One region of the Pseudogracilibacillus sp. SO30301A genome, then DNA from elsewhere that is predicted to be linked to it. Evidence: a T-box and tRNA genes for the amino acid it is inferred to sense, from the RefSeq annotation. Region 1 holds a T-box; the other holds one or more tRNA genes.
What was found. The T-box of region 1 lies ahead of tyrS (tyrosine--tRNA ligase). A T-box ahead of a tRNA ligase gene usually reads a tRNA of that ligase, here a tRNA-Tyr.

Region 1 (12,301 bases):
GTGGTACGATATAATTATGACAAGATTAAATGCTATAGATGATTTCTCAGGTGATCGGGAGACTGTATACGAGATAGCTGAAGAATACGGAGAAGATCCTGAAGAACTGTGGTTTAATTGGTTAGAGATTGTTGACGCAAAATGGTACGGTGATTATGGGAATTATGCTATTTTGTCAGAGGATTATCATAAATTAACTAGTGAAATTCTTGAAAAAAACATCGTAGGAGAAAATATAGAACATATTAGCGGTGAGTATGGATTTGATGGGGAAAAATTAACCACATCTGAATATCGCGAGTTATTAGTAGATGGAGAAACTTACAAAATTGCTTACATAATTGAACACAGAGATGATTTTAAAATTGCTGAAATAATTGAGTTTAGAGTTAACGGGGAAAATATAGATTTATAGATGTATTATATAGTTACATTCCTTGTAACTATTTTGATGGTGTTAAAAACCTCATTTAGACATTCGTGCGAGAACCATATCAAAAATAGGTCTAAGTAAAATAATGGAAATCAAAATTAATGAAGGGTGTTAGAGGTACCACACTTACAAAAATTTATACGGATTTGTTTAGCACTATTCTTATTCAGTCATGGATACTGCGTTTTTATGAAAAAATTATAAATCAACATTTCAATAAACTCCTTCCAGGTCAGTGGATACAGAAATTAATCCAAATATAGCGGAAGAAGATGAAAACAAAGCAGAGACTGAACAAAATATGGAAGAAAATAATGACATGAATGAAGCTAACGAAGAAATAACTACAACATTAACAGATGAATAAATAGAACAAATTGTACAAGACACCAACAAGGTGATCAGCGGTATCTAACACAAATTTTTGATTTGGCGGATAATTATACGGCGGACCTTGTGCTAATGCATATGCCTCATCGATAAATAAGACACCTCCAAGTGCTTCTCTAAAAAACTTCTCTGTTTTAATCGCTGTTTGCCCAATATATCCAGCTACTAAATCGTAACGAGATACTTCTACTAGATGTCCTTTTTTCAGAACTTGGATGCTCTTAAATAAATCTGCAATACACGGGCAATAATCGGTACCGGAGCATTTAAACTCATAACTGGTGCATCCACATTGTGGACAACAGTTACAATGATTGCAACAGGAGCAACAACGGCATTTGGTGCAGTTTTAGCATTCGTTACATCGCCAATTGGAATAGTTGTTTTAGCCATTGGTGCATTAATCGCAATTGGTACACTTTTGTGGAAAAATTGGGATACTATTAAAGATAAAACGATTGAAATATGGGGATCTGCCGACAACATGGTTTACAGAATTTCGGGAAAAAACGAAGGTTACTTTTTTGCGTCATTTAATGCATCTAATTCTGTAAACTTATTCTATAAATCTTGTACTGATCTAAAATTGCAAATAACCATGAGCTCAGTTTGTTCTCCACGCAATTCTTGAAATAACCACGTAGAATCTGTTTTAACCACGGGAAATTGCAAATAACCACGAGACTCGTCCTTCTCTACGTAGTTTTCGAATTAACGATTCTTTTTGGTTATGCTACCCATTTAATTTTAATAACAAGAAAAAGAGCATCCTCCTGTGAGAATGCTTCAACCTTTCTTTATTTATCGTTTTCATCTTCTTGTTTATTATTTTCTGTTTCATCTTTCTCTTTCTCTTTCTCCTTCTCTTTTTCCTTCTCTTTCTCTTTTTCTTTCTCTTTTTCTTTCACTTTTTCGTCAGCTTGTTTCTTTTTCTCCTCTTCTTTTAACGGTTTCTCTTCTTTTTTCTGTTTTTCCTTTTCGGCTTTATCTTGTTCTTTCCGTGCTTTTTCCGCTTCTTTATCCTTTTTCTCTATCTCTTTATCGTTCCCCTCTATTTCTATTGTAAATGATTTAGAAGATCCCGATTCTCGTCCAAAATAATTGACAGCTCGTACATAATAAGAGCCTGCTCCGGAAGGGATAGCATAGGACGGTTTAATCGTATGTCCTATTAATTTTTCGGAGCCTCCCTTTCCGGAACTATGGTAAATTCGATATCCAACGATTAAATGTCCTTTTGCTCCAGACCAAGTAATTGTATTACCGGAAGCTTGTAAAGATCCAGGAGCAGGGGGGGATGCTCCGTTATCATTTTCAATTGCTCCTGCACTTGAAGCGGATCCCCCTTTAAAACCAATTTTCTTCCACGGTTCTGGATTTTTTCTCGGAATCAGAACAGACAAGTCACCTAAACGATCATATCCCATTCGTTTTAAAAATTCCGGGTTAAAAGAAAATCCACCAGATTTGCCTGTTGTAAATTCGGATGGAGTATTTGGACCTGCGACCACTTGCTTTCCGTCTACCTCAACAAGAGCCATATTTCCACCACCTACTAAACTGTCATCCGTTTTATTTGGAACATACTTTGAGTTATATATGTCAGAGCGCACAAGACCAGCTTTTGAGCAAAGATCAGATGGTGCCATACCAGACGTTGCACAATAACTTCTGCTTACAATACCATCAGGTCGTTTATGAGCTCCTTGAGGTGCCATTAATTTTGGGTTTATTTCAGTAGCAACGTTCATTAATTGTGCCCATAAATTTTGGGTTCGTTGGCTATAACTGAGAGAGCAGCCTGAACAGTAAATGGAACTTGGAGTATCATAACCAATCCATACTCCCATCGTGATATTAGGATTTGTACCAATAAACCAAGCATCCTTGTAATCGTTTGAAGTACCTGTTTTTCCTGCCCAATCGACACCACCGTATTGTAAATGAGACGGTAAATATGTTCCAGTACCAGCTCTTAGTACATCTCTCATCATATCGATTGTTAAATAAGCAGTTTGTTTAGAGAAAACCTCCACAGGTTCTGATTCATGTTCATAAATAACATTCCCTTCAGAATCCGTTATCTTTTCAATCATGTACGAAGAAATATAATCTCCACCATTACTAAAAGTTGCAAATGCATTAGTATTTTGCTCCACGGTCATTCCTTTGTCCATTCCACCTAGTGCGAGTGCTGGTTGTTCTTGATCCCCTTTACTTACTTCTATCCCCATTTTCATGAGGAACTGTTTTGCAGGATTCTGATCTAAAATTTTTCTATATACTTCTACCGCAGAAACGTTATAAGAATATGCTAGTGCTTCTCTTGCAGAAACTAAGCCGTAAGAAGCGCCACCATAGTTTTTAGGCCATCCGGAAGGAGATGGGATATCCGCGATTACTGAACCTGGTTGGACAGCTCCCAATTCCATTGCTGGTGCATAAACAGCTAGCGGTTTAATTGTACTACCGGGAGAACGTTGAGCCTTGGTTGCATGGTTATATTGATTATCTAAGCTATCTTCTCTACCTGGAACGAAACTTAATATTTTTCCTGTCTTATTCTCAATAATGACAGCACCTGTTTCAACTTGCTCTATCTTTGGTTTATCTTCACCTTTAATAGGAACGGTTTGATCTGGACCATAATATTGATAATCTTTAGCAACCTTTTGCATTGCATCATACATTTTTTTGTCAATGGTAGAATGAATATGATATCCATTCATACGAAGTGCACGATCGGCTGACATTTTATATTGTTCCCGAAGTTCTTCACTTTCTTCTATTTCCTCCATTGAATATCCATCTTCTTCGGCAAGGATTTCTGTTAGAATTTCTATTGCACGTTCTTCGAGTTCAAACACAACTGCAGGATATTTTTCAACAGGTGAAGCGGATTTTTCCGCGAAATCTTCAACAATATTATATTCGATTGCTTCATTATATTCTTTTTCACTGATAAATTCAGCTTGATACATACGTTTTAAAACCGTCTTCATCCGGTTAATCCCTTGTGCTAAATCCTCTTCATCTTTTAACTCTCCGCCTGATTGAAAGGGAGTATAAGCGTATGGGTTTTGCGGGATTCCCGCTAAAAATGCAGCTTGGGGCAGGGTTAGGTCTTTTGCATCGACACCAAATACTCCTTTGGCCGCTGTTTGTATTCCAGCAATAGTTTGCCCGGAAGCATCTCTACCGTAAGGAACAATATTTAAATACGCTTCTAATATTTCATCTTTCTCAAAGAAGTTCTCTAGCCGCAGTGCAAGCAATATTTCTTTTGCTTTACGCTCAAACGATACTTCATTGGTAAGAATTTGGTTTTTAATAAGTTGTTGCGTTAACGTGCTTCCACCCGTTTTTGTTTCTGAGTTAGAAACTTCTTGATATATTGCCCTTACTATAGCTTTTGGAACAACACCGTTATGCTCATAAAATAACTCATCTTCTGTTGCAACTACCGCTTGAGTGAGTAACTCTGAAACATTTTTTAATTCGATCTCTTCACGGTGTAAATCAGCTCGTATATCCCCTATGTACTTATTATTAGCAAAATACAATTTTGATGTTTCTTCATAATTATAAATATCTTTTTTCATTTCTTCGTAGTCTCTAATTGGTTCATCTTTTACTAAAGAGGCAAAATAACCCGCACCAACTCCGCCAGCAAAAATGACAGTCATGGAGCCAACAATGATAAAAAACAAAATAATATTCCACACTACATCATACGTAATCCTAGACGTCTTTTGAATTTTGCCTTTATTCCAAAGCACTTTTAATTTATCCCCAATATTTTGGAAAAATTGTTTGAAATCCATTCTGAAACCTCCTAAATTCAAGTATTTATTATACCATAGATTAAGAGAATTGTAGCTATAGTTTTATAGCACAGATTAAATTTCCTTAATGTTTATATTTGTAAGTTATGATAAAATTGATATAGCAAAAAGTGGAAAGGAATTGTATGATTTTGTTTAAAAGAAAAGCCTCAAAAATATCAGGGGTAGATGCCATTTCTGAATTAGAAAAGGTAACGATAGGCGATATAGAGCAATGGATTTATATACGTGGTGAAAATTGTCATCTTCCTATTCTTCTGATGTTGAGGGCCAGGAACAGGACAAATTGGTTTTATGAGAAAGTTTCAACAACAACTTGAAAAGAATTTTGTTGTTGTACAGTGAGATCAACGGGGATCTGGATTATCTTATTCAAAAAATATTCCGTTAGAATCTATGAATATTGACCAATTTGTTCATGATACGATAAAGATAACAGAATATATCTTAAAGGCGACTAAACCAAAAAAAGCTTTATTTAGTGGCACATTCTTTGGGAACAATTATTGGTATGTTAGCAATCTCTCGTGCTCCTCAACTATTTCACCGTTACTTCGGGATATCACAGGTAGTCCATGTGACCGAGAATGAAACGTTTTCCTATACACATGTACTTGAAAAAGCAAAACGAGAGAATCATGAAAAAGCGTATAAAGAACTGCTGAAAATAGGTCCCCCTCCATGGGATGATGTAAAATATGAACGGGTTCATCAGAAATATGTGGAAGCATTTGGTGGTGGAATTACTCGTGACGGAAAGATGGTAAATAAGATACTGTTAAGTTTGTTTACAAGTAAAGAATATACATTACTCGACTGTTTCCGATATTTTAAGGGGATGTATTTTAGTTTAAATAATTTACGAGCGGAAATGAGAACAGTAGATTTAAACGAACAAGTGGATCGGATTGAAATACCTATTTATTTTTTAATGGGAAAATATGACTTAACGGCACCATATGAACCAACAAAAGGCTTTTTTGAACGTATTGATGCCCTGAAAAACAGTGGATTTTGTTCGAAAAATCTGCCCATACTCCATCGCTTGAAGAACCAGATAAATTCAGGAAAATCATTATGAGAGAAACGAATCGTGATTAGATGTAGTAATTTAATTTTGAGTGTATTAGTTGCTTTTAGATTTAATATATGTTTAAAATAATTCAACAATACTAATTTGCGAAGAACGACCGAGAGTAGTAATGCAAATCCCTTTTACAGAGAGCTGGCGGTTGGTGAAAGCTAGTAAAATTTGCATGCGAAGTACAGTCTGGAGCGATCTTATTATTATAATAAGACGGTGGAGTCATCGTTAACAACACCAAGTGGTAGATGAATTGTTCATTTACAACAAGGGTGGTACCGCGAGTATAAATCCTCGTCCCTTTTTTTAGGGATGGGGATTTTTTGTTTTCATTTATAAGAATTTAACGGAGAGTGATAAAAGTGGATATTTTACAGGACTTAAAGGACAGAGGATTAATTCAACAAACAACGGATGATGAAGGTTTACGAAAACATTTGGCCGAGAACCAAGTGACCTTATATTGTGGTTTTGATCCAACGGCAGATAGTTTGCATATTGGACATTTAATGCCGATTACGATGTTAAAACGATTCCAGTTAGCAGGTCACCGACCGATTGCTTTGATCGGTGGGGGAACAGGAATGATTGGAGATCCTAGCGGCAGAACGAGTGAGCGTTCCTTAAATGAAGAAAATGTTGTTCACGGTTTTTCCGATAGTATTCGGAAGCAAATCGCAGGAATTCTCGATTTTGATAATAGCAATAATGCAGCGATCGCAAGAAATAACCACGATTGGCTTGCAAATTTAACGTTTATTGAATTTTTACGTGATGTTGGTAAGCATTTTACAGTAAACTATATGTTAGCTAAAGATGCTGTTGCTTCACGAATTGAACATGGTATTTCTTACACGGAATTTAGTTACATGCTTCTTCAATCATATGATTTTATGAAATTATATGAGGAGGAGAATTGCTCACTACAAATTGGTGGTAGCGATCAGTGGGGGAATATTACGGCAGGTATGGAATTTATTCGTCGTACTCGTGAAGATGAAGAAGCAAAAGTGTTTGGTTTAACAGTGCCACTTATTACAAAAGCAGACGGAACTAAATTTGGAAAAACTGCCGGTGGTGCTGTATGGTTAGATGCTGAAAAAACAAGCCCATATGAGTTTTACCAGTTCTGGTACAATACAGATGATCGTGATGTCATTAAGTTTATTAATTACTTTACTTTCTTAAATCAAGATGAAATTAGTGAATTACAAACTGCAGTGGATGAAAATCCAGGAGCACGTGAAGCACAGAAACGTTTAGCGGAGGAAATGACAAAAATGGTGCATGGGGAAGCGTCGTTGGATCAAGCAATTAAAATTTCTGCAGCATTGTTTAGCGGCGATGTTAAGCAATTAACGAAAGAGGAGATTGAACAAGGCTTTAAAGATGTTCCGACATATGAACTTGAAAAACAAGATGTGAACTTAGTCGACTTATTAGTTGATGCAAAAATTTCGTCATCTAAACGTCAAGCAAGAGAAGATATTACTAATGGGGCAATTTACATTAATGGTGATCGGAATCAGGATGTACAATACGTCGTTTCGGCAGAAGATCGCTTGGAAGATACGTTTACAATTATTCGTCGCGGTAGAAGAAAATACTTTTTAGTATATTTTAAATAAGTAATAAGCAGCAGGGTGCTCCGCCGCGCCTTTGATCTTGGTGGAAATGCGGGAGAATAGGGGTGCGGTTTTCTCCTGCGCCTCTGTTCTCATTGAAAATGGATGAGAAGAGGCCCGCGTTGCTCTTCCGTGTCCCTGATGCCAGTAGAAATGATTGAGCAGAGATTCTTCGCGACTTGTTCTCTCCGATTACCTTCCAAAATAGGTAGTATACAACGCATTTATCCAGAAAATTTTGATAAGCAGATAAGTTCTAAAGGTTAATAGTAGCACCACCTAGCCTCAAAGGTGTACTTAGTTTTTTAATTCTCCATACTCTTCGCCCAATGTCCACCAATCTTTTGGCTGCGGTCAAGTATAATTCCGGCATCGGTATAGCTCGAGGCACGTAAAATAGCAGTTGCTCCAAAACGGTCTCTAATTGTATCCATTACATATCCGATATCTTTTTGCTTCGGTCGCTCATCAAATAAATCAAGCTGTGTATCCATATCATCTGTTAAATTGGTTAGGGTTACATAGACCCGTCTAATCTTACTGTATCCGTCATAAAATTTATTGAAAAGTTGGACGCACACTTGATGCATTTCCATCGTAATATTTGTTGGAGTACCAATGGAAATAGAGCGGCTGAATCCCCCACCTGTTTCGCTTGAATAACCGATTCCCAAATGAATGGTTCTTCCCGCTTTTTTTGCGGTACGAGCTCTTCGGCACGCTTCTTCGCAAAGGTCAAGAATACAAGTGAGTGCTTCTTTCTTTGTATAATCTCGTAATAGGGAAATACCATGTCCAAAACTTTCTTGAGTAGTTTTTGTAAAATCCCCAAAAACAGGGCTTAAATCAATTCCCCACGCATGCCAATATAGTTGTTCCCCCATGACCCCGAAATGTTTTTTCAAATGAGAAAGAGGAAACTGGGCAATTTGACCAAGAGTGGTAATACCTAATCGGTGTAAATTTCGTTTCATTCGACTACCAATCCCCCAAATTTTTTCTACTGAAAAAGGCCATAACTTATTCGGAACATCTTCATAGGTGCATTCCGCAATTCCACTTTCAATTTTTTTAGCATGTAAATCCATCACTACTTTTGCTAAAAATTTATTATCACCAATCCCAATTGTGCTCGTAATTCCAAAGTCAGTTAATATTGCATCTCGGATTTGAACAGCAATCTCCCTGCGATTTCCAAACAATTTCTCTAACCCATTCACAGTAATCCAAACTTCATCCACCGAATATTGATGAATCGCTTCTTTTGGAGCAAAAGAATTAAGTAATCTAGTAATTTGAAGTGACACGTGCAAATAATCGGCCATATTTGCTTGGACAATATGAATTGCTGGATCGTTTGGTAACTCGAAAAAACGACTGACATTACTAATTCCATGCTTCTTTTTTAATGCAGGAGAAGCGGCTAAGACGATGCTTCCGGGGCGTGATGTATCTCCAACGACTGCAAGCATGACTTTCATTGGATCTAGTCCTCGTTTTACAGCTTCCACACTTGCATAAAAAGAACGCATATCAATACAAAGGACATCATTTTTTGGATAAAGTGAATAATCCATTGTTTTACCTCCAATAATAAGAACGTATGATTTATTGTATGTAAAAAATAAATAATAAACAACAGAAAAAGGAATGTTTGTTCTTGTAAGTTGCTGGAAGTTATGTTAAGATAAGAACAAACGTTCAGGAGGTAAAAGAAAATGATGTGCTGTATAAAAAAAGCTGTGCAAACTGGAAGAAAGGTAAATATTATTTATTTAGCCAAGTCGGGATCTATTTCAAAGCGCACCATCCAAATTATTTCGTATACGGATGATCATATTACTGCTTTTTGTTATATGCGAAATCGATTAAGAACGTTTAAAATAGCAAATATTTTGGCGGTAGAACAGAGCCAGCAGAAGTTGGAGGCATATGCATGATGAAAGTACATGACCGTGGAACGATGAAATGGGTATCATTAATGTTACCCGAACATGTTGAGATGTTAAAAGAAGTTTTTGTTGAATATAAAGAAAAACCAATTCTTGATGAACAAAAAATGATAGAGATTGATCAAACATTAAAGTTTGCATTAGAACATCAAGTGGTAATTGAAATGACATATTATCATGATGGTGAATTTTTAACCTTGCGTGGAAGGCTAGATAAAATCGATCAATGGAGAGGGTATATTGTGTTAAAAAATGAAGATGGGTTCCATGTTTCGTTATCTAGTATTGTTGATGTAGAAGTATGTAATTAAGAGTCCGACCGCCCTGCAGATGGAATTTTTATATTGTGGTAGCTTGCGTGAATTATGCGTACCCTTGCGAAGGTTTTTTTGCTTGTTAGGGCATGCAAGATGTACCCGCGTTCCTCTATGAGAGATTTCTGCTTATCAGAGTCACGGAAGATATTCTTGCGTAATTCAGCGAAGGAGTTTCACTTAGAGGTCACGCAGGCATTTTCTTATTTGTTCAACCCGATTAATATATCCAAATCTAATGTAATTTCGGCGGAATCTTGTTCAATAAATGAGTTAATCCGCGAGCGATTAGCTGACCAGGTAAGAGGAGTCATTTTTACCAAATTCTCACGATCTGTCTTGGTTAAAATCTGTGAATTGGTTACTTGTTGAATAGCTAGAAGTTGAAAGTTTTTTTCAAAAAGAGATACAGTATGGTCATTTTTATAGTCGCTATTTTTCTCATCAATAAAAAGTGCTTCTCTTAGTTCTTTAAGATAATTGGGACGGGGGACTGCTTTAATAACGAGTCCATCCTGAACTAAAATTCTTTTAAACTCACCATAATTAGCGGGGGATAAAATATTAAGAATGACGTGAAATGATGTATCTGTAAAAGGTGTTCTCGCTAAATCGCCAACAAACCAAATAAAATCAGAATAATTTTTGGTAGCCATTAAAATGCCTTCTTTAGAAAGATCAAGACCCACTCCAGTAATAATATTATTTTCTTCAATTTGATCTATAATTGAATGTAGATGCGATCCCTCCCCACACCCGAGATCCGCAATTATAAACGGGTTGGTCAAAATAATATGTTCTTTAATAATTTGTGCCACTGCCTCATGCAAAGGGGAGTATAGCTTACTTTCCGAAATGAGTTTATACCTAGTCTCAAACAAATCTTTACCGTAATTACTTTTGACAGAACGGGTCATAAAATTAATATATCCTTGTTTGGCAATGTCAAAAGTATGATTATTTGTACAGACTACACTTGAAAGGTTTACCACTTTAATAGATTGATCACAAAGTGGACATTTAAAATTTGTCTTAAACTTATTAATTAAATTTGTACTATTTACTTTTTTAGACATATCATTTAGTCCTTTCTCAACGCAATAAATGAAAAAGATTATTTAATACGTACTATACAACTTCCCTTACAGCAAAATCAAATATCCGTAATAATGAGAAAGTAGGTAAATACATTGGGAAAGTACATGATCGTGTGGAACGGTGCAATTTTTTCATGTCCTAAGGAAGTTGAAAATCAACCTCAATAACATTCTCAGCGAACAGTTAGCTTTGTACCTTATGGAAAATAATTATGATAATCAAACTAACTCAACAACTCAACAATAGTGAATCACTTCTCAAAGTTTGTTGTTGTTTTCGATAAATGTCTGTGATGATGAAATAATAAAGGATAAGACAAATTACTTTTAATTCGAGATAATTTGCTAGATACTAGAGATAAGAATATGCAACAATTAACTGGAGGCATAAAAAATGCTTACAATTGCTGGACATCATCATATTTCAATGATTACTAAAAATGTACAGCGAAACGTTCATTTTTACCGTGATCAATTAGGCTTACGGCTCGTTAAAAAAACAGTCAACCAAGAAACTCCATCAATGTATCATCTTTTTTATGGAGATGAAACAGGAAGCCCGGGTACGAGCCTTACATTTTTTGAAATGCCATTTGTTGGATCAACATACAGGGGAACAAACGCAATCACTAGAATAGGGTTACTAGTAAGAGATGACGAAGCGCTCACTTATTGGAAAAATCGTTTTGAACAGTTGAAAATTTCGCACGACAAATTCATCAATTATAGCGGGAGAAAAGCATTGCCATTTCAAGATCCGGACGGGCTAGAACTTCTACTAATGGACGGATCTGGAGAAGAACTTCCTTCCTTTTGGAAAACGTGGGAAAATTCTTCTGTTCCTAAGAAATATCAAATTTTGGGGATGGGACCGGTGGAGATGACGGCTAGGCGCCCACAGAAATTAATCAACATGCTCGAAAGCTTATTCGGTTATGAGAAGGTAGGAAACAAAGAGCAAGAGGCTAGATATCAATCTGTATTGGGAGCTCTTTACAGTGAAATTGTCATAAAAGAGAAAGATGGAGAGACGGAAAAACCAGGAAAAGGGAGTATTGATCATCTGGCAATTCGGGTAAAAGATGTACAAGAAATGAAAAAATGGGAAATGAAAATAAAAGAACGCGGATACCCTGCTACAGACATAATTGATCGTCATTATTTTCATAGTCTATATTTTAGAGATGCAAACGGGATTAAATTTGAATTAGCGACAGATGGTCCTGGATTGCATATCGATGAGGAGCTTGAGAATTTAGGAGAATCATTAACTTTGCCACCATTTTTAGAAGAAAAACGCCAAGATATTGAAGTGAAATTAACACCAATAGAATGCAGGAGGAAAATATGAACTTAAAAGGAATTCATCATGTAACTGCAATAACGAGCAGTGCAGAAAAAAATTACGATTTTTTCACGTACACATTGGGAATGCGTCTCGTTAAAAAGACAGTGAACCAAGATGATATTCAAACATACCATCTATTTTTTGCTGATGATAAGGGTAGTCCAGGGACAGACATGACATTTTTTGATTTTCCAGGAATTCCACAAGGAGTCC
Region 2 (12,301 bases), on a different contig from region 1:
CTTTTCCATACCCCGATAATTGTAGACTTTAAAGTCCCATAATATGAAATCCAGAATCGACATGGATCACTTCGCCAGTAATTCCACGTGCAAGATCACTTAATAAAAACATCGTTGCATCTCCTACCTGCTCTTGATCGATATTTCTTCTAAGTGGAGCTTTTTCTTCAATAATAGAGTGGATTTCATTCAAACCAGATACCCCTTTAGCAGATAATGTACGGATCGGTCCTGCTGATATCGCATTTACACGGATATCGTTCTTACCTACATCTTCGGCCAAATATCTAACGCTTGCTTCTAGAGATGCTTTAGCTACTCCCATAACGTTATAATTTTTTACAACTCTTTCCGCACCTAGATAAGATTGTGTAACAATGCTTCCACCTTCAGTCATTAATTTTCTTACTTCGTTTGCAACTGCTACTAAGGAGTAGGCACTTATTTCTTGTGCAAGTAAGAATCCGTCTCTAGATGTTTCCGCATATTTGCCTTGTAGTTCTTCACGATTTGCAAATGCAACTGAATGGACAAGACCGTGAATCGTCCCTACTTTTTCTTTAATTTCTTTAAAAGCAGCTTTAATACTTTCATCACTAGCTACATCACAAGAAACTAATAGTTTGGCTTCGATATTATTTTCAACTAATAACTTTTGAAGTTTTTGATAAGAACGTTCTTGTCTATTTGTAAAAATAAGGTTTGCTCCTTCGCGGTGAAGGGATTTAGCAATGCCCCATGCAATACTTCGTTGATTTGCAACTCCCATTACAATAATATTTTTTCCATTTAATAAACCTGACATTAATGGCACCTCCAAAATATGTACTTTCTTTATTATAACGATTTCACAATTTGTTTCATACTACAACCATTTTCATTATTATAATAAAAAAGTTTAACAAAACTCTTTACAAAAAAATAAAGCTTGTATATAATAAAATCTGTTGGCTTTTGAGCTGCTTACTTTTGGCCCGTTGGTCAAGTGGTTAAGACACCGCCCTTTCACGGCGGTAACACGGGTTCGAATCCCGTACGGGTCATTACCTAATGCCGGCCTAGCTCAATTGGTAGAGCAACTGACTTGTAATCAGTAGGTTGGGGGTTCAAGTCCTCTGGCCGGCATTTTTAATTGTTAGGAATAATTTTCTCCTAGACTGTAAATTATATGGAGGGGTAGCGAAGTGGCTAAACGCGGCGGACTGTAAATCCGCTCCCATCGGGTTCGGCAGTTCGAATCTGCCCCCCTCCATTTATATATAGATAAATTTGATTGGGCTATAGCCAAGCGGTAAGGCAACGGATTTTGGTTCCGTCACTCCTAGGTTCGAATCCTAGTAGCCCAGCTATATTTATAATATTTAATCTTGAAATTAGACAAAGATAAACAAGGGAGTGTAATAAACACCTTGTTTATTTGCATTTTTGTTAGGTTTTTCACATAATAGAGTCAATTATATGAATAAAAGTAAATAAACAAGCAATTTATAGGTGGTTTTTGGTATAATTATATAGTAGATTACGTTTATTATGTAATATATATTTCTTATTTAATATAATCGCATTATTGATAACACTTTCTAAGGGTGAATTGGATGGAGATATCTTCTAGAGTTCCTGGCTTTTATAAAATGTCGATTGAAGAGAGAAAGCAATATATTATTGATCTATACGATCTATCTGAAGAAGATGCGGTACAATTACTAGATCAAGTTTCCTTACCGGAGGAAACAGCGGATAAGATGATAGAAAATGTCGTTGGAACTTTTTCGCTACCTCTCGGTTTGGGGCTGAATTTCTTGATAGATGGAAAAGATTATATTATTCCAATGGCTGTGGAAGAACCTTCTATCGTAGCCTCTGCAAGTTATATTGCCAAAATTGTACGAGAAGCCGGTGGTTTCAAAACGGAAGCGACTGAGCGAATTATGATAGGACAAATTCAGGTTGTTGGTTGCCCTGATTTCGACAAAGCAAAACGAGCAATTTTGGCTGAAAAAGAAACACTGATTAGAGCTGCGAATGATGCTTATCCGAGTCTTGTCGCAAGAGGAGGAGGGGCTGAGGAGCTAGAAGTACGTATTATTAACGAAAGTGACTCAAAATATAATCAAATGTTAATTGTTCATCTGTATGTTAATACATGTGATGCTATGGGAGCTAATATCATTAATACGATGGCGGAATCCCTGGCACCGGTTGTAGAACATTTAACGGATGGAAAAGTATATTTACGAATTTTATCGAATTATGCGGATCGAAGCTTAGCAAAAGCAACTTGTACGATACCGCCAGAATTACTCGCTTCTGATGGATTTACTGGTGAAGAGGTACGTGATGGCGTTGTTCATGCATATGAATTTGCTGCTTCGGATCCTTATCGTGCTGTTACGCATAATAAGGGAATAATGAACGGCATTGATCCAGTTATTATAGCTACGGGAAATGACTGGCGGGCTGTCGAGGCAGGAGCCCATGCTTATGCTTCTCGTCATGGTCAGTATTCTTCAATGACTACTTGGTCGGTAGATGAAGCAGGAAATTTAGTAGGCGAGTTGGAGCTACCAATGTCACTTGGGATTGTAGGTGGCGCAAGTCGAGTACACCCTATGGCAAAGTTAGCTTATAAAATTTTACGTGTAGGTTCTGCAAAAGAATTAGCACGAGTGATAGTTTCTGTAGGTTTAGCACAAAACCTAGGGGCACTAAAAGCACTTGTTTCAGATGGTATTCAAAAAGGACATATGGCTCTTCATTCCAGGTCTGTAGCGATGGCAGCAGGTGCTTCGGGAGATTTAGTTGATATTATTGCTAAAAAGTTAGTTGAGTCGAACGAAATTCGTGTTGGTTACGCAAAAAAATTAATGGAAGAGTATGCAAAATGAGTGTAGAAAAAATTACCATACCAGAAAAAATTGCTACTGGTGTAGCACATAGTAAATTAATCTTGGTAGGAGAGCACGCCGTTGTCCATGGACAACCAGCTATCGCGATTCCATTTCCATTAATCGGAGTGGAATCAATTGTCGAGCGTGTTATTGGCAGTGTATATCTTGATAGTTCACTTTATCAAGGACCAGTAGAGTCTGCGCCTAAATCTTTAGCTGGTATCGTGAATACGATAAAACAAACATTAAAAATTTTAAAAATTCCTTACCGTGATTTATTGATACGAATAAAGTCCTCTATTCCACCAGGTAAAGGGCTTGGTTCGAGTGCATCCGTAGCGATTGCAATTGTAAAATCGTTATTTATGTACTCGAATGAACAATATACAAAAGAACAGTTATTACAACTAGCTAATATTTCTGAGAAATTTGCGCATGGAGCTCCGAGTGGGATTGACCCATTAACAATAACTTCCCATAGTCCTATTTGGTATAAAAAGGAAGAACCTATCGATTATATTGCACCAAGTGGAGAGTTTTATTTTGTTGTCGCTGATACAGGACGTATGGCGGATACAAAATCAGCAGTTAGTACTGTAAAGGATTTAATTAAACAGACACCTCAAAAAGTTTACGGTAAAATTGAACGAATTGGGGATATTACGTATCAAGCAAGAGAAGCTCTTGAAAAATCCAGTAAGCAACTTTTAGGTTATCTTTTAAATGAGGCGCAAAAAGAGCTGGAGGCGATCGGAGTAAGTGATTCTAGTTTAAATAAACTGATTCATTTTGCTAGAGAAGAAGGAGCTTTAGGTGCCAAATTGACTGGTGGAGGAAACGGTGGATGTATCATAGCTTTAGCGCAAAATGAAATCCATTCGAAACAATTAAGTGAGAAACTGAAAAATTTTGGAGCGCAAGCAGTATGGCCGTTCGTTTTAAAGAGTGAAACTGAATAAATGTACTAGGGAAATCGGTGAAAGGCCGATTTCCTGTCCGTTTAGGAACTTTTAAGCTATAAAATATAAAGGCTGTTTTCCAAAACATACTAGAATTTATAAACTGTACAGTAACTTAAGTTGATAATTTATCGGTCAACCTAGATGCTGCACCGTTGATTTTCGCCTCTGGGCAGTCGCACATCCTTAGGGCATGCTTCAGCCTTCGCTGCACAGGACGTGCTAGTGCCGGCGTTGGTCACAAATCTTTATGGTGGGACGAAAACGTAGCTACAGTCCCAGGACGTGACCGCTTTTAGCTCCGGCTCTAATCAACTATTGTGACAGTAGCAAGCTGCGTAGATGTTACCTTCACCATTACAGCGAAGGAAATACACGGAGACTCCTGTGGGAGGAAAGGCCTCGGTGAGACTACGCAGGAGCGAAGCGACGAGGAGGCTCATCAGCCGCCCACGGAAAGCGGAGTGTATTTCCGTAGCGGTATCTTACTTTGCAACTTGTCTACATTTTCGCAGAGGAAATCTACGAAGCTGTTACTAGTTTTTAAACTTTCACTACTGTACAGTTTTCTTCAACTATATATCAGATCTGACAGAGCGACAGTAAAACTTTTAAGAAAATAGCCTAGATTAAAAGGAGAAGTTTCATGCGTGCAACTGCGAAAGCACATACAAATATTGCTTTAATTAAATATTGGGGAAAAAGAAATGAAGAACTAATTTTACCTACTAATAACAGCCTATCTGTTACTTTAGATGGGTTTTATACAGAAACAACCGTTCATTTTAAAGAACATTTTGAACAGGATAAATTTATCTTAAACAATGAAACAATTTCTGGTGTCATGTACGAGCGTGTTACGAAATACCTTGATTTATTTAGGGAACACGCAAATAAAAAAAATCTTTATGCCGAAGTGATTTCAATGAATAAAGTTCCGACTGCAGCTGGATTTGCTTCTTCTGCTTCGGGGTTTGCAGCGCTTGCGGCAGCAACTGCAAAGGCGCTTGAATTGAACTTATCAAAACAAGATTTATCACGTTTTACACGACAAGGCTCTGGATCAGCTTGCCGCTCTGTTTACGGTGGTTTTGTAGAATGGGAAAAAGGGGAAGCAAATGATGGTAGTGATTCTTTTGCAATCCAAATTGCACCACAAGATCATTGGGATATTCGAATAGCAGCAGTTGTTCTTACGGCAAAAGAAAAAGATGTATCGAGCCGTGTAGGAATGAAAAGGACAGTTGATACATCAGTGTTTTATGATGGTTGGTTAGAAAGTTTACCAGCAGACTTACATGCAATTAAAGAGGGAATCAAAGCGCGTGATTTTGAAAAGGTAGGCTCTATTGCTGAAGCAAACTGTCTGAAAATGCATGCAACAACTTTGGGAGCAAACCCACCTTTTACATACTGGCAAGACAATACGATGACAGTTATGCAAGCCGTTCAAGAATTGCGAAAGGAAAATGTTCCAGCTTATTTTACAATAGATGCTGGACCGAATGTTAAAGTTCTATACTTACCAGAAGATGAAGAAAAAGTTCTCGAAAAATTACATGCCACTGAAGAGGTCTCTGACGTTATAGTAAGTAAGGTTGGGGAAGGGATTTCCTACGTGTAGGAGTGAATTTTAGTTGAAGACTTTTACAATTAAAACACCTGGAAAGCTAATGGTTGCAGGTGAATTTGCAGTTCTAGAGCCTAATCATCATTTGCTTGTGATGGCTGTAGATCGATTTGTTTATACGAAATTTCAAGCTTGTGACAATAATGTTGTTACGTTAAAAAACTTTAATTTAAATAATTTAGAATGGAAGTTTACTGAAAATAGAGTTGAATTTTCTACCTCTGATTCACGGCTATCTTTTATAAGGGATGCAATTGCAACAGTGTTAACGTATCTAAAGGAGAACGAAATTTTTCCTGAGCCATTTTCGCTTACTGTAAATAGCGAATTGGATGACGTTGAATCTGGCTTAAAATACGGCCTTGGTTCCAGTGCGGCAGTTGTAACTTCAATAATTAATGCAATCTTAATTAAGTTTCTTCCCGAACCTCCAAGCAGAGAGCTGATTTTCAAATTGGCAGCTATTTCCCATATTAAAACACAGGGGAACGGCTCGGGAGCAGATATTGCTGCTTCTACATATGGTGGTGTAATAAACTATACATCGTTTCAGGCCGAATGGTTAAACGAAGAGCTTAAAAGAGAATCAAGTATAGTAAAATTGGTGGAAAAAAACTGGACATATTTATCGATAGAACAGGTTAGCTTTCCAGAAAATCTCGAACTTTTTATCGGATGGACTGGAACCCCGGCTTCTACTGGTAGTTTGGTTAGTCATATTAAAACTCTAAAACGTACAAAACCTGAGTGGTATCATCTGTTTTTAGAAAATAGTGATTACGCTGTTGATCTAATCTTGGATGGAATTAATCAAAATAATAGAAAATCCTTTTTAGATGGAATTAGAAAGAATAGAATGACTTTATCTCAAATTGGAGAAGACGCAGGAGTAGAAATCGAAACGGAAAAATTGTATAAACTAAGTATGGTGGCAGAACAATTTGACGGAGCTGGTAAATTGTCAGGAGCTGGTGGGGGAGATTGTGGAATTGCCTTCATTCCATCAGATAAAGCATCTAAAGACCTATATAAAAAGTGGAAAGAAATGAATATAAAACCACTAGATATTAAGCTGTGTCCAACAGGGTCGACCATCATAACATCTGAATAATTATGCAGATTTGTGTCGAGTTGAGTCATCTCCTTTAAATCGGCTAGAATAGAATTATCTAGTTATGGGAGGTAGTGGGATGAATAAGGATATATCTTTAATTGGGGTACCGATGGACTTAGGACAAACACGTCGAGGGGTTGATATGGGTCCGAGTGCAATTCGGTACGCTGGAATAGTAGAGAGATTAGAAAAACTCAATTTTAATATTCACGACTTAGGAAATATAGATATTTCGAGACCAGATCGGAATCAACCGGAGAGAGAAGATAAATTACGTAATTTACAAGAAGTAGTAGAAGCCAATACAAGACTTGCAAATCTTGTAGACGAACAAGTGAAAAATAACCATTTCCCACTTGTTTTAGGTGGAGATCATAGTATTGCAATCGGAAGTTTAGCAGGTGTGTCACGCCATTATGAGAATTTGGGCGTGATCTGGTATGATGCTCACGGTGATATTAATACAACAGAGACCTCTCCTTCGGGTAATATTCATGGAATGCCGCTAGCAGTAAGTTTAGGCTACGGGCATGAAAAATTAACCTCAATTTTAGATGACAATCCAAAGATAAAACCAGAGAACGTTGTCTTAATTGGTATTCGTGATCTTGATGAAGGTGAAAAAGAACTGTTACGTGATTTAAATATTAAAGTTTTCACAATGCATGAAATAGACAGGATCGGAATGCCTCAAGTAATGAAGGAAACAATTAATTATTTAAAAGACCGGACGGATGGCGTCCACTTAAGTTTTGACTTAGATGGCATTAACCCTTCTGAAGCGCCCGGCGTTGGAACACCTGTTATCGGAGGGGTAACGTATAGAGAAAGTCATCTTGCTATGGAAATGCTAGCTGAAGCAGATATAATTACATCAGCAGAATTTGTAGAAGTTAATCCAATGTTGGATGATAAAAATAAAACAGCTATTCTTACGGTAGCCCTCGTAGGGTCTTTGTTTGGTGAAAAATTAATATAGTGATTAAATGCATACCCTTATTATCTGGTGTGCATTTTTTTAAATGAAATTACTATAAGAGGATGTTCAAAAAGTCCGGTAAAAATGACACTGCGAATTTCTTCGTTGGCTTGTTTCTCCGCCGCTCATGTATCTAAATGCATACATTCCGCTGCTCGAAACTGCGCCGCCTCGAACTTCTTGGTCCTTTTTATCCTCCTTTTTATACGAAAATGGGAGATAAGCTCAATTTTGACACAAAAAAGCACCCTCCCTAAAAAGTAAAATTACTTTTTTTGGAAAAAATTTATTTGATTAATTTGTTATATGATACTTTTTATCCCCCATTCTGTTTTTTGATTGGACTTGAGCTTATTAACTACCAAAATGGAAATCTGGACATTATGGATACTTTCTTCCACTAGACGCTCCGCCAGGGCATCCCTTAATGCGAGGAATACTAATCATCGAAAATGTTGTTTCCTATGGTAGAAGTGCTCGTCATAGAAATGTACGATCACCAAGCTCTGTAGTATCTATAATAAACAAAGTAATTAATTATTAAACGCCACACCCCCATTTTCATTCATTGCGGTGTCTGTAAAGACATAGGAGTTTTGAACACGCACTATAAGAATTGTAATTTAGCCTGAAATAAACGTCCCCATTTTGCTTCCGTTTTCCTAAAAACGGTCATGATTCTGTGTAAAACATGCCCGTTTTACCTGCGCTAACCTAAAAATGGTCACAATACTAGGCTAAACGTTCCCATTTTGCTTCCTTTTTCCTAAAAATGGTCATGATTCTGTGTAAAACATGCCCGTTTTACCTGCGCTAACCTAAAAATGGTCACAATACTAGGCTAAACGTTCCCATTTTGCTCCCGTTTTCCTAAAAACGGTCATGATTCTGTGTAAAACATGCCCGTTTTACCTGCGCTAACCTAAAAATGGTCACAATACTAGGCTAAACGTTCCCATTTTGCTTCCTTTTTCCTAAAAATGGTCATGATTCTGTGTAAAACATGCCCGTTTTACCTGCGCTAACCTAAAAATGGTCACAATACTAGGCTAAACGTTCCCATTTTGCTTCCTTTTTCCTAAAAATGGTCATGATTCTGTGTAAAACATGCCCGTTTTACCTGCGCTAACCTAAAAATGGTCACAATACTAGGCTAAACGTTCCTTTATTACTCTCGATTACTTACATGCGGTCGGATTCAGATGTGTTGAATTTCAAAATGCAGCTTTTTTCGTCACGTGCTATCAAGTTTTAAAACATAAAGAAGCGTAAATCTTCAAAAAGAGTTTCATCTTAAGGTTTTCTTAAACTTCCCAATCTTCATATAAAGTTCTTAGCTCTAACATGTCCATTAAGTAATATGTTATAATATGTTTCATATATCAAATACTTTTTCTTAGTCAAAGGAAGTGTCGGCGTGTTTGATGGGGGTTTTGATCTCGTTAATATAATCAGAATCGGCGTAGACATTACGATCGTCTGGTATGTTTTATATAAATTAATAATGATAATTCGCGGAACTAAAGCGATTCAATTACTTAAAGGAATATTAGTAGTTATCATCGTTTGGCTGTTAAGTATTCTATTTAATCTGCAAACGATTCAATGGCTTACGAACCAAGCTATCTTATGGGGATTTCTTGTCATTATCATTCTATTCCAGCCTGAACTACGAAGAGCGCTGGAGCAGCTTGGTAGAGGGAGTATTTTTTCTAGAGGAACTCGCTCGGAGGAAGAAGTAATTGAAAAGATAAGTACTTCCATCGTGACATCATGTCTGTACATGGCGAAGCGACGAATTGGTGCTTTAATAACGATTGAGTTAGAAACTGGCGTTGGAGAGTATGCTGAAACTGGTATTTCCATAAACGGAGAGTTAACGAATCAGTTGTTAACTAATATTTTTACTCCAAATACGCCACTCCATGATGGTGCAGTTATTATAAAAGATAATAAAATTGTTGCAGCAGCATGTTATTTGCCACTTTCAGAAAGTGCATCGATCTCTAGAGAATTAGGTACGAGGCACCGGGCTGCTTTAGGGATTAGTGAAGTTACTGATGCGTTAACAATTGTTGTATCAGAAGAAACGGGCGCAATTTCTTGTGCGAAAAATGGAGAACTAATAAGAGATATCGATGAGGATAGACTTTCAAATATTATACTAAAAAGTCTTTCACAATCAATTAAAACCCCTGAAGTTAATCCGCTCAATTGGAGGGGGAGAAAAAATGGATAAATTATTTCAAAGTAAATGGTTTATACGAATAATTTCATTAGTATTCGCAGTTTCTTTATATCTCTTTGTAACGGTTGAAACTGATACAACAAAAAATGAGTCACGGCTGCTTCCAGGTGATTCAAATGAAGTTCAAGTAATTGAAGATATGCCTTTGGATATCAGGATTGATGCGGATCAATACGTTGTAAGTGGCGTACCTGAACATGTAAAAGTATCACTAGAAGGAAAACCTAGTGTGCTGACACCAATTGTTAGACAAAAAAATTTCACAGTTTTTGTCGATTTACAGGAACTTGGTGAAGGGGAACACACGGTAGAAATAGAATATGAAAATATGCCGGATGATTTAACTGCATATATTGAACCCAAAACGATAGATGTTGTAATTGAAAAACGTGCTTCAAAGGATTTTGCCGTTAGTGTTGATTTATTGAATATAGATAGTCTACCACTTGGATACGAAATTGGTGAACCCGAAGTGTCACCAGGTTATGTAACAATAATTAGTTCTGAGACTATTATTGAACAAATTGCCATGGTGAAAATATTTGTCGATGTAACAGACCTTAAGGAATCAATTCGTAACAGAGAAGTTCCAGTTAGTGTTTATGATATTCAGGGGAATGAACTTAATGTTCTTGTCGAACCTGCAAGTGTTACAGTCTCTGTTCCAGTTGAACGCCCTAGTAAGAAGGTTCCTCTAACGATTAAAACAAAAGGAGATTTACCTGATGGCTTAAAATTGGAGAAATTAGAGGCTGAACAAGAAATTGAGATTTTTGGAAAACGAGAAATTCTAAATGAGATAACAGAAGTTTCTACAATTGAAATAGACATGGCGGATATTGATAAAACTGACACGTATGAAGTAGAGTTAGACTTACCAGAAGGTGTTGTAGCTAATAATGAATCGATAGATGTTATTATTGAACTAAGCGAGTCAAAAGTATTTAAAAAAGTTCCAATTGATAAAAAAGGCGACAATGCAGACAATGTCACTTTCGTGAATCCGGCGGAAGCAATTGTCGATATAACGGCCAATGGAAGTGACGAATTAATAAAGTCTTTGAAGAAAGAAGATATTACAACCTCGATAGATGTAGGTGCACTTGACGGAGGAGAGCATAAAGTTGAGCTAAATGTAAATGGCCCAGAAAACATCAAGTTTGAACCAGAATTCAATACCGTAACAGTTAGAATTGAAGACTAGGCAATTTATTAATCGCTCAGTTTGAAATTTCCTGGAATACAGGATAAAGGAGAGATAAGGATTGGGAAAATATTTTGGAACTGATGGTGTTAGAGGTATTGCAAATAAAAGCTTGACACCTGAAATTGCGTTTAAAATTGGGAGAATAGCAGGGTATATTTTTTCTAAAGAAGGAAAAACCCCAAAAGTGTTAATTGGACAAGATACGAGAATTTCAGGCCCAATGTTTGAAGGAGCGCTTATCGCTGGTTTACTTTCTATCGGAGCAGAAGTAATGCGTCTAGGAGTAATATCGACTCCCGGAGTAGCTTATTTAACGAAAGTAACAAATTCACAAATGGGAATTATGATTTCTGCTTCCCATAATTCATTTGAAGATAATGGTATTAAGATATTTGGCCCAAATGGATTTAAATTGACAGATGAACGTGAAGCGGAAATTGAACGTTTAATGGATTTGGAGGATAATCTGCCTCGCCCTGTTGGGAAAGATATTGGAGTGTTAAGTAACTATTTTGAAGGTTCTCAAAAGTATTTGTCTTATTTACAAGAGACTGTGGACAATGACTTTACTGATATTCATATCGCATTGGATTGTGCGCATGGTGCGACATCAAGTTTAGCAGCTCATTTATTTGCTGATCTTGATGCAGAAATATATACTATTGGAAATAACCCTAATGGTACTAATATTAATGATGGAGTCGGTTCAACCCATCCGGAAAATATTCAAGCGATGGTTAAAGAGAAAGAATTAGATATAGGTCTTGCATTTGATGGTGATGGTGACAGATTGATTGCCGTTGATGAGAAAGGCAATATAGTAAATGGTGATCAAATCATGTATATTTGTGCGACTTATTTGAAAGAAAAAAATCAATTAAACAAAGATACTGTTGTTACGACGATTATGAGCAACTTAGGATTCCATAAAGCATTAGAGAAAGAAGGCATACACGTAGTTTCCGCCGATGTAGGAGATCGTTATGTTCTGGAAAAAATGATTGAAGGAGAATATAATTTTGGTGGGGAACAGTCTGGGCATGTTATTTTCTTAAACCATAGTACAAGTGGGGATGGCATGCTAACTGCGATTCAACTTATCGATATTATGAAAGAAACAGGAAAATCATTATCCGAATTAGCTGAAGGTATGACAGTTTATCCACAAATATTAAAAAATGTCCATGTTATGAATAAAGAGCAAGCATTACATAACTCAAATATTGTCGCAGAAATTGAGCGTGTGAAAGATGAGTTGGGTGACTCTGGTCGAGTA

Region 2: it has a tRNA-Tyr gene. The T-box ahead of tyrS (tyrosine--tRNA ligase) is inferred to sense a tRNA for this amino acid. The anticodon was not compared.

Annotation. Positions count from the first base shown of each region.
Region 1 covers NZ_JAXHDD010000011.1:81,543-93,843, reverse strand. Annotated here, with positions in the region: gene SPD89_RS08105 (hypothetical protein) at 1-415, shown strand, start outside; gene SPD89_RS08100 (hypothetical protein) at 669-800, shown strand; partial or broken gene SPD89_RS08095 (AAA family ATPase) at 885-1,037, opposite strand; gene SPD89_RS08090 (hypothetical protein) at 1,028-1,216, opposite strand; gene SPD89_RS08085 (transglycosylase domain-containing protein) at 1,621-4,647, opposite strand; gene SPD89_RS08080 (hypothetical protein) at 5,162-5,749, shown strand; T-box leader at 5,842-6,057, shown strand; gene tyrS (tyrosine--tRNA ligase) at 6,115-7,380, shown strand; gene SPD89_RS08070 (DNA polymerase IV) at 7,683-8,954, opposite strand; gene SPD89_RS08065 (WYL domain-containing protein) at 9,096-9,317, shown strand; gene SPD89_RS08060 (YolD-like family protein) at 9,314-9,640, shown strand; gene SPD89_RS08055 (putative RNA methyltransferase) at 9,847-10,719, opposite strand; gene SPD89_RS08050 (ring-cleaving dioxygenase) at 11,135-12,091, shown strand; gene SPD89_RS08045 (ring-cleaving dioxygenase) at 12,088-12,301, shown strand, end outside.
Region 2 covers NZ_JAXHDD010000035.1:177-12,477, forward strand. Annotated here, with positions in the region: gene fabI (enoyl-ACP reductase FabI) at 29-805, opposite strand; tRNA gene SPD89_RS15365 (tRNA-Glu) at 972-1,043, shown strand; tRNA gene SPD89_RS15370 (tRNA-Thr) at 1,053-1,125, shown strand; tRNA gene SPD89_RS15375 (tRNA-Tyr) at 1,171-1,252, shown strand; tRNA gene SPD89_RS15380 (tRNA-Gln) at 1,275-1,346, shown strand; gene SPD89_RS15385 (hydroxymethylglutaryl-CoA reductase, degradative) at 1,596-2,885, shown strand; gene mvk (mevalonate kinase) at 2,882-3,847, shown strand; gene mvaD (diphosphomevalonate decarboxylase) at 4,494-5,471, shown strand; gene SPD89_RS15400 (phosphomevalonate kinase) at 5,485-6,588, shown strand; gene rocF (arginase) at 6,668-7,570, shown strand; gene cdaA (diadenylate cyclase CdaA) at 8,988-9,809, shown strand; gene SPD89_RS15415 (CdaR family protein) at 9,802-11,022, shown strand; gene glmM (phosphoglucosamine mutase) at 11,084-12,301, shown strand, end outside.